Regions from separate parts of the Burkholderia latens genome, predicted to be linked through region 2. Evidence: predicted binding sites of a transcription regulator. Region 2 holds the regulator's gene; the other holds the start of a gene.
The links. Region 2 encodes LexA, which represses DNA repair genes until DNA is damaged. Its sites were predicted from a motif close to ACTGTATNNNNATACAGT; they were not measured.
Positions count from the first base shown of each region.

Region 1: the regulator LexA is predicted to act here: its motif matches at 2,130-2,147, upstream of WK25_RS05050 (PA0069 family radical SAM protein).

Region 1 is NZ_CP013435.1:1,077,206-1,081,920, forward strand. Features, by position in the region: gene WK25_RS05040 (D-amino acid dehydrogenase) at 139-1,425, opposite strand; gene WK25_RS05045 (Lrp/AsnC ligand binding domain-containing protein) at 1,571-2,059, shown strand; gene WK25_RS05050 (PA0069 family radical SAM protein) at 2,175-3,341, shown strand; gene WK25_RS05055 (NINE protein) at 3,357-3,824, opposite strand; gene WK25_RS05060 (PQQ-dependent sugar dehydrogenase) at 3,933-4,715, opposite strand, start outside.
Region 2 is NZ_CP013435.1:1,667,556-1,672,270, reverse strand. Features, by position in the region: gene cysT (sulfate ABC transporter permease subunit CysT) at 1-610, opposite strand, end outside; gene WK25_RS07895 (sulfate ABC transporter substrate-binding protein) at 749-1,786, opposite strand; gene lexA (transcriptional repressor LexA) at 2,051-2,698, shown strand; gene WK25_RS07885 (hypothetical protein) at 2,725-3,063, shown strand; gene WK25_RS07880 (DUF2939 domain-containing protein) at 3,092-3,808, shown strand; gene WK25_RS07875 (universal stress protein) at 3,914-4,411, opposite strand; gene WK25_RS31175 (hypothetical protein) at 4,410-4,574, shown strand.

The DNA.
Region 1 (4,715 bases), 590 kb from region 2:
CGACGTCGATTCGCCCGGCGGGCGACGAGCGCACGTGGAAGCCAGTCTCGGACCCCATCGACACTCGCAGCCGCGCTCTCCGAAACAACAAAGGCGCCGTCCGGCGCCTTTGTCGTCGATGCAGCGGCTCGCTCCGATTTACGCGTATGCCGGGCGCGTCTGGCCGGCCACGTCCTTCAGATAGCGATGGACCGACAGGTCATCGGCCTGGATCGCCGGCTTCTTGCCCGAGATCAGGTCGGCGAGCAACTGCCCCGACCCGCACGACATCGTCCAGCCGAGCGTGCCGTGGCCGGTGTTCAGGAACAGGTTCGACACCGGCGTGCGGCCGACGATCGGCGTGCCATCCGGGGTCATCGGGCGCAGGCCCGTCCAGAACGTCGCCTTCGACGTGTCGCCGCCGCCCGGGAACAGGTCGTTCACGCACATTTCGAGCGTTTCGCGCCGCGCCGCGCGCAGGTTCTTGTCGAAGCCGACGATTTCGGCCATCCCGCCGACACGGATGCGCTGGTCGAAACGCGTGATCGCGATCTTGTACGTTTCGTCGAGCACCGTCGACACGGGTGCGGCCGCCTCGTTCACGATCGGCGCAGTGATCGAATACCCCTTCAGCGGATACACGGGAATCTTCATCAGGTTCGCGATGAAGTTCGTCGAGTACGAACCCAGCGCGACGACGTACGCATCCGCGCGCACCGTCTCGCTGCCGCACTGCACGCCGGCGATCTTGCCGCCGGCGATCGCGAGCGCATCGATCGGCGTGTTGTAGCGGAACTTCACGCCGAGCGATTCGGCAAGCGCCGCAAGGCGCGTCGTGAAGAGCTGGCAGTCGCCGGTTTCATCGCCCGGCAGGCGCAGGCCGCCCGTCAGCTTGTGCGATACGGCGGCGAGCGCCGGTTCGGCATTCTTGAGCTCTGCCGGCGACAGCAGTTCGAACGGCACGTTCGCTTCCTGCAGCACGGCGATGTCTTTTGCCGCACCGTCGAGCTGCTGCTGCGTGCGGAACAGCTGCAGCGTGCCGCCCGTACGGCCTTCGTACTGGATGCCGGTGTCGGCGCGCAGCGCCTGCAGGCAGTCGCGGCTGTATTCGGCGAGGCGCACCATGCGGCCCTTGTTGACCGCATAGCGCTCGGCCGTGCAGTTGCGCAGCATTTGCCACATCCACTGGAGCTGGAAGCGCGTGCCGTCGAGCCGGATCGCAAGCGGCGCGTGCTTTTCGAACATCCACTTGACGGCCTTCAACGGCACGCCGGGCGCGGCCCACGGCGCAGCATAGCCGGGCGAGATCTGGCCCGCGTTCGCAAAGCTCGTCTCGAGCGCCGGGCCGGCTTCCCGGTCGATCACCGTGACTTCATGACCGGCCCGCGCGAGGTAATACGCGCTTGCCACGCCCACCACACCGCTGCCCAGAATGACGACTCGCATAGCTGCTCCAGATCGAAGAAATCAGGTCGAGGCCGGGCGCACCTGCGGCTCCGTGTAACCTCTAGCTGATCTAGTTTTTTGCGCTATGTTATTGTCGAATGTGCAGGTTTTGTTATCGTATTTTTCAGGTTTTCAGCATAAAGAAATGAGAACGCAACGCCAGCCAGTACGCTCGCTCGACAAGCTCGACCGGCGCATCCTCAAACTGCTGCAGGACGACGGCCGGATGGCGATGAAGGACCTCGCGGAACAGGTCGGGCTTACCGTTACACCGTGCATCGAGCGGGTGCGGCGCATGGAGCGCGACGGCGTCATCACCGGCTACCACGCGCGCGTGGATCCGGCGCAGCTCGGCGCGGCGCTGCTGGTATTCGTCGAGATCACGCTCGGCCACAAGGGCGGCAACATGTTCGAGCAGTTCCGCCGTGAAGTGATGAAGATCGACGAGGTGCTCGAATGCCATCTCGTCTCCGGCGATTTCGACTACCTGATCAAGGCACGGATCGGCGAAATGGCGGACTATCGCAAGCTGCTCGGCGACATCCTGCTGCAACTGCCCGGTGCGGTGCAGTCCAAGAGCTACGTCGTGATGGAGGAAATCAAGGAGACGCTGACGATTTCGGTCGGCGAATGACCACTGCCTCGGCCCGTTGCCTGGCCGCGTGTCGAACCCTTTATCTCGCCCTTGGCACACTGCACCCAATACTGTATAAATGTACAGTATTGGGTGCAGGCGAACGGGTGAGCGCATGGACGATCTGTCCGACAACGAATTTCCGATAGCGCCGCCCGTGCCCCGCAAGGGGCGCGGTGCGGTCGACAATCTGCAGGGGCGCTATGAAACGGCGCTGCGCGAAGCGGTGGACGACGGCTGGACGCACGAATCGGACGATACCGATCTGCCCGCCCCGCTGCGCACGCAGGTATTCGAGGAGCGCGCGAAAAGCATCCTCACGCACAACCAGTCGCCCGACATTCCGTTCAGCGTGTCGCTGAATCCGTATCGCGGTTGCGAGCACGGCTGCATCTACTGCTTTGCGCGTCCGACGCACAGCTATCTCGGCCTGTCTCCCGGTCTGGATTTCGAGAGCCGGATCTATGCGAAGGTCAACGCGGCCGAGCTGCTCGAGCGGGAGATTTCGCGCAAGCGTTACGTGCCGGAGCCGATCGCGCTCGGCGTCAACACCGACGCATACCAGCCGGTCGAGCGCGATCTGCGCATCACGCGCAGCGTGATCCAGGTCATGCACGATCACGAACTGCCGTTTGCCGCCATCACCAAATCTTCGCTGATCGAGCGCGATCTCGATTTGCTTGCGCCGATGGCCGAGCGCGGGCAGGTGATGGCGGCCGTCACGATCACCACACTCGACGCCGATCTCGCGCGCACGCTCGAGCCGCGTGCGGCGACGCCCGCACGCCGGCTGCGGACGATCCGCGCGCTGCGCGACGCGGGCGTGCCGGTCGGCGTCAGCATTGCGCCGATGATCCCGTTCGTCACCGAGCCGGACATGGAGCGTGTGCTGGAGGCGTGCGCGGAAGCCGGTGCGACGCACGCGAGCTATATCGTCCTGCGACTGCCGTGGGAAGTCGCGCCGCTGTTCAAGAACTGGCTCGCCGCGCATTTTCCCGATCGCGCGGAGCGCGTGATGAATCGTGTGCGCGACATGCGCGGCGGGAAGGATTACGACTCGGATTTCTCGAAACGGATGAAGGGCGAGGGGATCTGGGCCGACCTGTTGCGGCAGCGTTTCCGTCAGGCCGTCAAGCGGCTCGGGTTGAACGAGCGCAGGAACGGCATTCTGGATATGTCGCGGTTTCGCAGCGCGCCGGCGGTCCCTGAGGCAGCACGGCGCACGGTAGCGGGCTCAACGGGTGCGAAGTCGCGCGACGACATGCAGTTGAGTCTGTTCTGATCGGCGCGGCTGCGCTTACTGCGAAATCTGCTTCGCCGCTTCGACTTGCGATTCGAAGTACGTCTGGAACGACAGCGCGAGCGCGGTCATCAGCAAGAACGCGCCGATCAACAGCGAGAAGATTACGATGAAGATCACCGTCCAGCCAGAGCGGCTCTGCTTGCCCGTGTCGGCATTGAATTGCGCATCCCATTTTTCGTCGGGACGCAGCCCGTAGACGAGCGCAGCGAGGAACGCGGCCAGCAGCGAGATCGCGCCGGGCACAGCCAGCCACCAGCCGAGCGTGGCCGTGCGCTGGGTTGCCGCGAGCAGCAGAAAGCCGGGAATTCCGACGATCGTTGCGAGCAGGTGCGCCCAGCCGTACACGTCGCGAAAGCCGTACAGGTAGAAGCGATGCGCGCCGAGCGAACCGAACAGAAACGCGAGCGCGGCGGTGAGCGTCTTGGAGCGGAAACGGCGGGACGATGCGGTGCTGCTGGACATGAGTGGCGGCGGATTATCGTTGGCATGGGCGGCGGCGGGCCGGCGCGGGCGCTTGGCCCGGCACGCATTCTACGATGCCCGGTCCACGTGGGTCACCCGTCACCTGCGTCAAGGTGCCGCATAAGTGACGCGGTAGATCGCCCCGGCGTAGTCGTCGCTGACGAGCAGCGAGCCGTCCGGCAGTGGCAGTACGTCGGCCGGCCGTCCCCATACAGTGCCGTCAGCGCGCAGCCAGCCCGTGATGAAGGGCGTCTCTCGCGCGTGACTGCCGTCCGCGGACACGACCGCGCGCATCACGCGGTAGCCGACCTTCGTGCTGCGATTCCACGAACCGTGCTCGGCAATGAAGACGTTGTTCCGATACGACGCCGGAAACATCGGCCCCGTATAGAACCGCATGCCCAGTGCCGCAACGTGTGCGCCGAGTTTCAGCACCGGCGGCACATAGCGGCGGCACACGTCGGGGCTCCCGAATTCCGGGTCGGGCCGGTCGCCGCCATGGCAGTAGGGAAAGCCGAAGTCCAGGCCCGCGCGCGGAGCGCGGTTCAGCTTGTCGTCGGGCGCGTCGTCGCCCATCAGGTCGCGGCCGTTGTCGGTGAACCACAGTTCTCCCGAGTCGGGGTGCCATGCGAAGCCGACGGTATTGCGCACACCGCGGGCGAACACCTCGCGTCCGCTGCCATCGGCGTTCATGCGGGCGATGATCGCGTAGCGGTCGCGGTCGCGCAGGCACACGTTGCAGGGCGCGCCGACTGGCACGTAAAGCTTGCCGTCGGGGCCGAACGCGATGAATTTCCAGCCGTGGTGGTGATCGGTCGGAAGCGCGTCCGTTACGACTACCGGGGCGGGCGGTTTCGCGAGCCGGTCGTCGACATGGTCGATGCGCAGAAT
Region 2 (4,715 bases):
CGAAGCCCGTGAGCAGCGCCGGCAGCACCGCGGGCAGCACGACGCGGCGAAACGTCAGCCAGCGCGACGCGCCCAGGCATGCGGCGGCCTCTTCCTGCTCGCGCTCGAAATCCTCGAGCACCGGCTGCACCGTGCGCACGACGAACGGCAGCCCGATGAAGGTCAGCGCGACCAGGACGCCGACCGGCGTAAACGCGATCTTGATGCCGAACGGCGCGAGATACTGGCCGACCCAGCCGTTCGTCGCATAGACGGCTGCGAGCGAGATGCCGGCGACCGACGTCGGCAGCGCGAACGGCAGGTCGACGATCGCGTCGACGACGCGCTTGAACGGGAACGTGTAGCGGACCAGCACCCACGCGACGAGAAAGCCGAACACGGCGTTGATCAGTGCGCCGCCGAGTGCGGCCGAAAACGTCAGCCGGTACGACGCGAGCACGCGCGGCGACGTGACGGCGGTCACGAACTGGCCCCACGACAGCGTCGCGGTTTTCAGGAATGTGGCGGCGAGCGGGATCAGCACCACGAGGCTCAAATAAGCCACCGTGATGCCGAGCGTCACGCCGAAACCGGGCAGCGCGCTCGGCTTGCGAAAGGTGTACGTCGTCATCGGATGCTCTTGCTGGGGCGATGCTGCTCATGGGCCCGACGCAAACGCCGGCGCGAAGAATGCTCTCTCGCGCCGGCGGCCCGCCGGGGATGCTGCGCGCTGTCGTGGCGCGCCGCTGTCGTTATGGTGTTGCGTGCGTTACTGCGGCTTGTAGATCGAATCGAACACGCCGCCGTCCGCGAAATGCGTCTTCTGCGCATTCGTCCAGCCGCCGAACGTGTCGTCGACCGTGTACAGCTTCAGCTTGGGGAACTGCTTCGTCAGTTCCGCCGGCACGTTCTTCGCGCGCGGACGGTAGTAGTTGCGCGCCGCGATCTCCTGGCCTTGCGGGCTGTACAGGAAATTCAGGTACGCCTCGGCCAGCTTGCGCGTGCCCTTCTTGTCGACCACCTTGTCGACCACCGCGACGGGCGGCTCGGCCAGGATGCTCACCGACGGCACGACGATCTCGAACTTGTCGGTGCCGAATTCCTTGATCGACAGGAACGCCTCGTTTTCCCACGCGATCAGCACATCGCCGATTCCGCGCTGCACGAAGCTCGTCGTCGCGCCGCGCGCGCCCGAATCGAGCACGCCGGCGTTCTTGTACAGCTTCGTCACGAATTCCTTCGCGCTCTGCTCGTTGCCGCCCGGCTTGTGCACCGCATACGCCCACGCGGCCAGATAGTTCCAGCGCGCGCCGCCGGAGGTCTTCGGGTTCGGCGTGACAATCGAGATGCCGGGCTTGGTCAGGTCGTCCCAGTCCTTGATCCCCTTCGGATTGCCCTTGCGCACCAGGAATACGATCGTCGACGTGTACGGCGACGCGTTGTCCGGCAGGCGCTTTTGCCAGTCCTTGTTGACGAGGCCCTTGTTGGCGATCGCGTCGATGTCGTACGCGAGCGCCAGCGTGACGACGTCGGCCTGCAGGCCGTCCAGCACCGAGCGCGCCTGTGCGCCCGAGCCGCCGTGCGACTGTTTGAAGTTGACCGTCTCGCCCGTCTTCGCCTTCCACTCCTTGCCGAACGCCTGGTTGAAATCCTGGTACAGCTCGCGCGTCGGGTCGTACGACACGTTCAGGAAGGTCGTATCGGCCTGCGCGTGGGTCGCGACGCCCAGCGCCGCCGCCGCCCCCAGCGCGAGTGTTGCGATCAGGCGGCCCGCTCCGCCCACCAGCCCCGTATTGCGCTTCGCCATCCTTGGTTCTCCAGTGTTGTCGATGTTGCGATGTCGGGCCAGTCTATCGAACGGGTTACATGATTAAAAATAATCGTTCTTCATTTTTTAATACTCAAAAGTGCTAACGCAGACTGGGCGGACGGTTGCGGCAGACGAACCGGCGTCAGGGCGGCACAAAATGACGCCGGAACCGGCGCGATCGCGGCGAACCTCAAGTAACACTTGAAATTCGCGAAGTACTGTATAAAAATACAGCTCACTGTCTATCCATACAGTTCAGCCATGACCAAACTCACCGCCCGTCAGCAGCAAGTGTTCGACTTGATTCGCCGCGCGATCGAGCGCTCCGGTTTTCCACCCACGCGCGCCGAGATCGCCGCCGAGCTCGGCTTCAGTTCGCCGAACGCGGCCGAGGAGCACCTGCGTGCGTTGGCGCGCAAGGGCGTGATCGAGCTCGCGGCCGGCGCGTCGCGCGGCATCCGGCTGCTCGGCGTCGACGACGTCCCGCATCAGTTCACGCTGCCGCACGCCGGCCTGATGCAACTGTCGCTGCCGCTGGTCGGCCGGGTCGCAGCCGGTAGCCCGATCCTCGCGCAGGAGCACATCTCGCAGCATTACGCGTGCGATCCGGCGCTGTTCACGAGCAAGCCCGACTACCTGCTGAAGGTCCGCGGGCTGTCGATGCGCGACGCCGGCATTCTCGATGGCGACCTCCTCGCGGTGCAGAAGCGCACCGAAGCGAAGGATGGCCAGATCATCGTTGCGCGTCTTGGCGACGACGTCACGGTCAAGCGCCTGATGCGCCGCCCCGGCGGCATCGAGCTGATCGCGGAGAACCCGGATTACGAAAACATCTTCGTCAAGGCCGGCAGCGCGGAGTTCGCGCTGGAAGGCATCGCCGTCGGGCTGATCCGCTCGGGCGAACTCTGACAATCGGTCTCGCTGAGGAGAACACCATGGAACGCCTTTCCCGTCTGCTGCCTTTCCGTCAATTCGGCCGCCTGCGTCATCTGCGCGGCCGCACGCCCTGCGCGCCGCTGTCCGCCGCGGCGCCCGTGGTGAGCCAAGAAGTCGCAGTTGAACGGCAGGCGTCGCTGCTGCCGTCAGCGCTTCCCGCCTTCGCGCGCGTCTCGCTGAATGCCGGCCTCAATCACGCGGAACCGGCGCGCCGGGCGCCGGTGCGCGTCTATCACGGCCGGTCGCGCCTGATCATGGTGGGCACGATCGATGCCGTGTGCCGGATGATCGATCGCTGCATCGCCGAGGAACGATCGGCCACGCACGGCGGTCTCTGATAGCGGAACCCGTCCACCCGGAGGCATCGTGACTGGAGCAACGGGCCGCACGTTGCGGCTCAAACCTCTGCTGATCGTCGTGTTGGCCGTCGCCGTATTCGCGGCGATCGGCTACGCGTACGCTTCCCCGTATATCGCACTCGGTCGCCTGAAATCGGCGGTCGACGCGCGCGATGCGCAAGCGGTCAGTGAATACGTCGATTTCCCGTCGCTGCGCATCAGCTTGAAACAGCAAGTCACGGAAGAATTGATGCGCCGGATCGATGCAGTGAAGAAGGACAACCCGTTCGCGGTGATCGGCGCGCTGATCGGGTCTGCATTGATCGGCCCGTTGGTCGATGCGTATGCGACACCGGAAGGCGTAGCGGCGCTGATGAGCGGGATCCCGCCGCGCGGCAATCCCGGCGAAAGGCCGCCCGATTGGTCGGACGCTGCGCCAGACGGCACGCGTGGCAACGCAGCAGCACCACCAGCGGCAGTGCCTGCGGCCCCAGGCACCGCCGCCAGCGTGCCGCAACCCGGCAGTAGCACGATTACGACTGCGCCGGCCCCGCCTGCGGCAGCGCCCGCACCGGCCCGACCCAGCGACGCAGGCCATCCGCAGCAAACGAGTGCGGGCTATCGGAATATCGATGAATTCGTCGTGACCTACCAGCGCAGCGCCGACGGCACGCGCTATGCAGCGATCTTCCACCGCGTCGGGCTGTTTTCCTGGAAGCTGTCCGCGATCGACCTGCACGCGTGAGCGTGCTTCGAGCGGATGAGATGCCGCCAACGCAGCGCGGCGCGAAACCGGCATGAATGGCGGCACACCGCGCCCGGTCACGCGCTCGCGATATCGGGTGCGGTGTTAAGTGCCGCTCGCGATCGCCGCTTCGCGCTCGCGCGCGATCTCGGCCTTTTGCTCTTCCGCCGAAGAACACGCGACGAGAATGCTGCAATTCACGCGATCCAGCAGTTGCGTGTTGCCCGAGCCCATCCACCATCTCGACAAGCCGCTGCGGCACCGGTGGCCGACGACGACGAGATCGGCGTTGATTTCCGTCGCGAGATTCGCAATTTCGTCGATCGGATAGCCGAACGCGAAATGCCCTTCCGCCTGAACGCCGCGCTCGCGCAGCCAGTTCACGCCTTCCTGCAGGATCTCGCGCGCGGTTTCTTCGAAGCGGCCGCACGCGACGTCGGTGAGCAGCCCGGCACTTTGCGCGATGCTGGAACGCATGTCGACAACCGACAGCAAATGCGTTTCCGCCTTTAGATCCAGCGCGAGATTGGCTCCGCACCGCAGTGCCTTGCGCCCTTCGAGTGTGCCGTCGTAGCAGAGCAGAATCTTGTTGTAGCTAGCCATGAAACCTCCCTATCGCGACTACGTGCGCTATGCACTCATCATGGTGCGCCGCAATTGCGGACGCAAGGGATGGAAAACGCTGATTCGCCACGCGGGGCGGGTCGGCGATGATGCGGTGCATGATCGGCGCGTGCATGCACCGCGCTGCGCGGACATGCCGTGATCGGATGCAACCGATGCACTAAAATGGCCCATTCGTGCCGCCGATGCACGGTCGCGTCGGCCATGCGCGTGTGACACGCATGCGCGCGATCCGTTCGCACGCCGGCAAGCCGGCCCGGCCGGCCGCGATACGCGCCCGCTT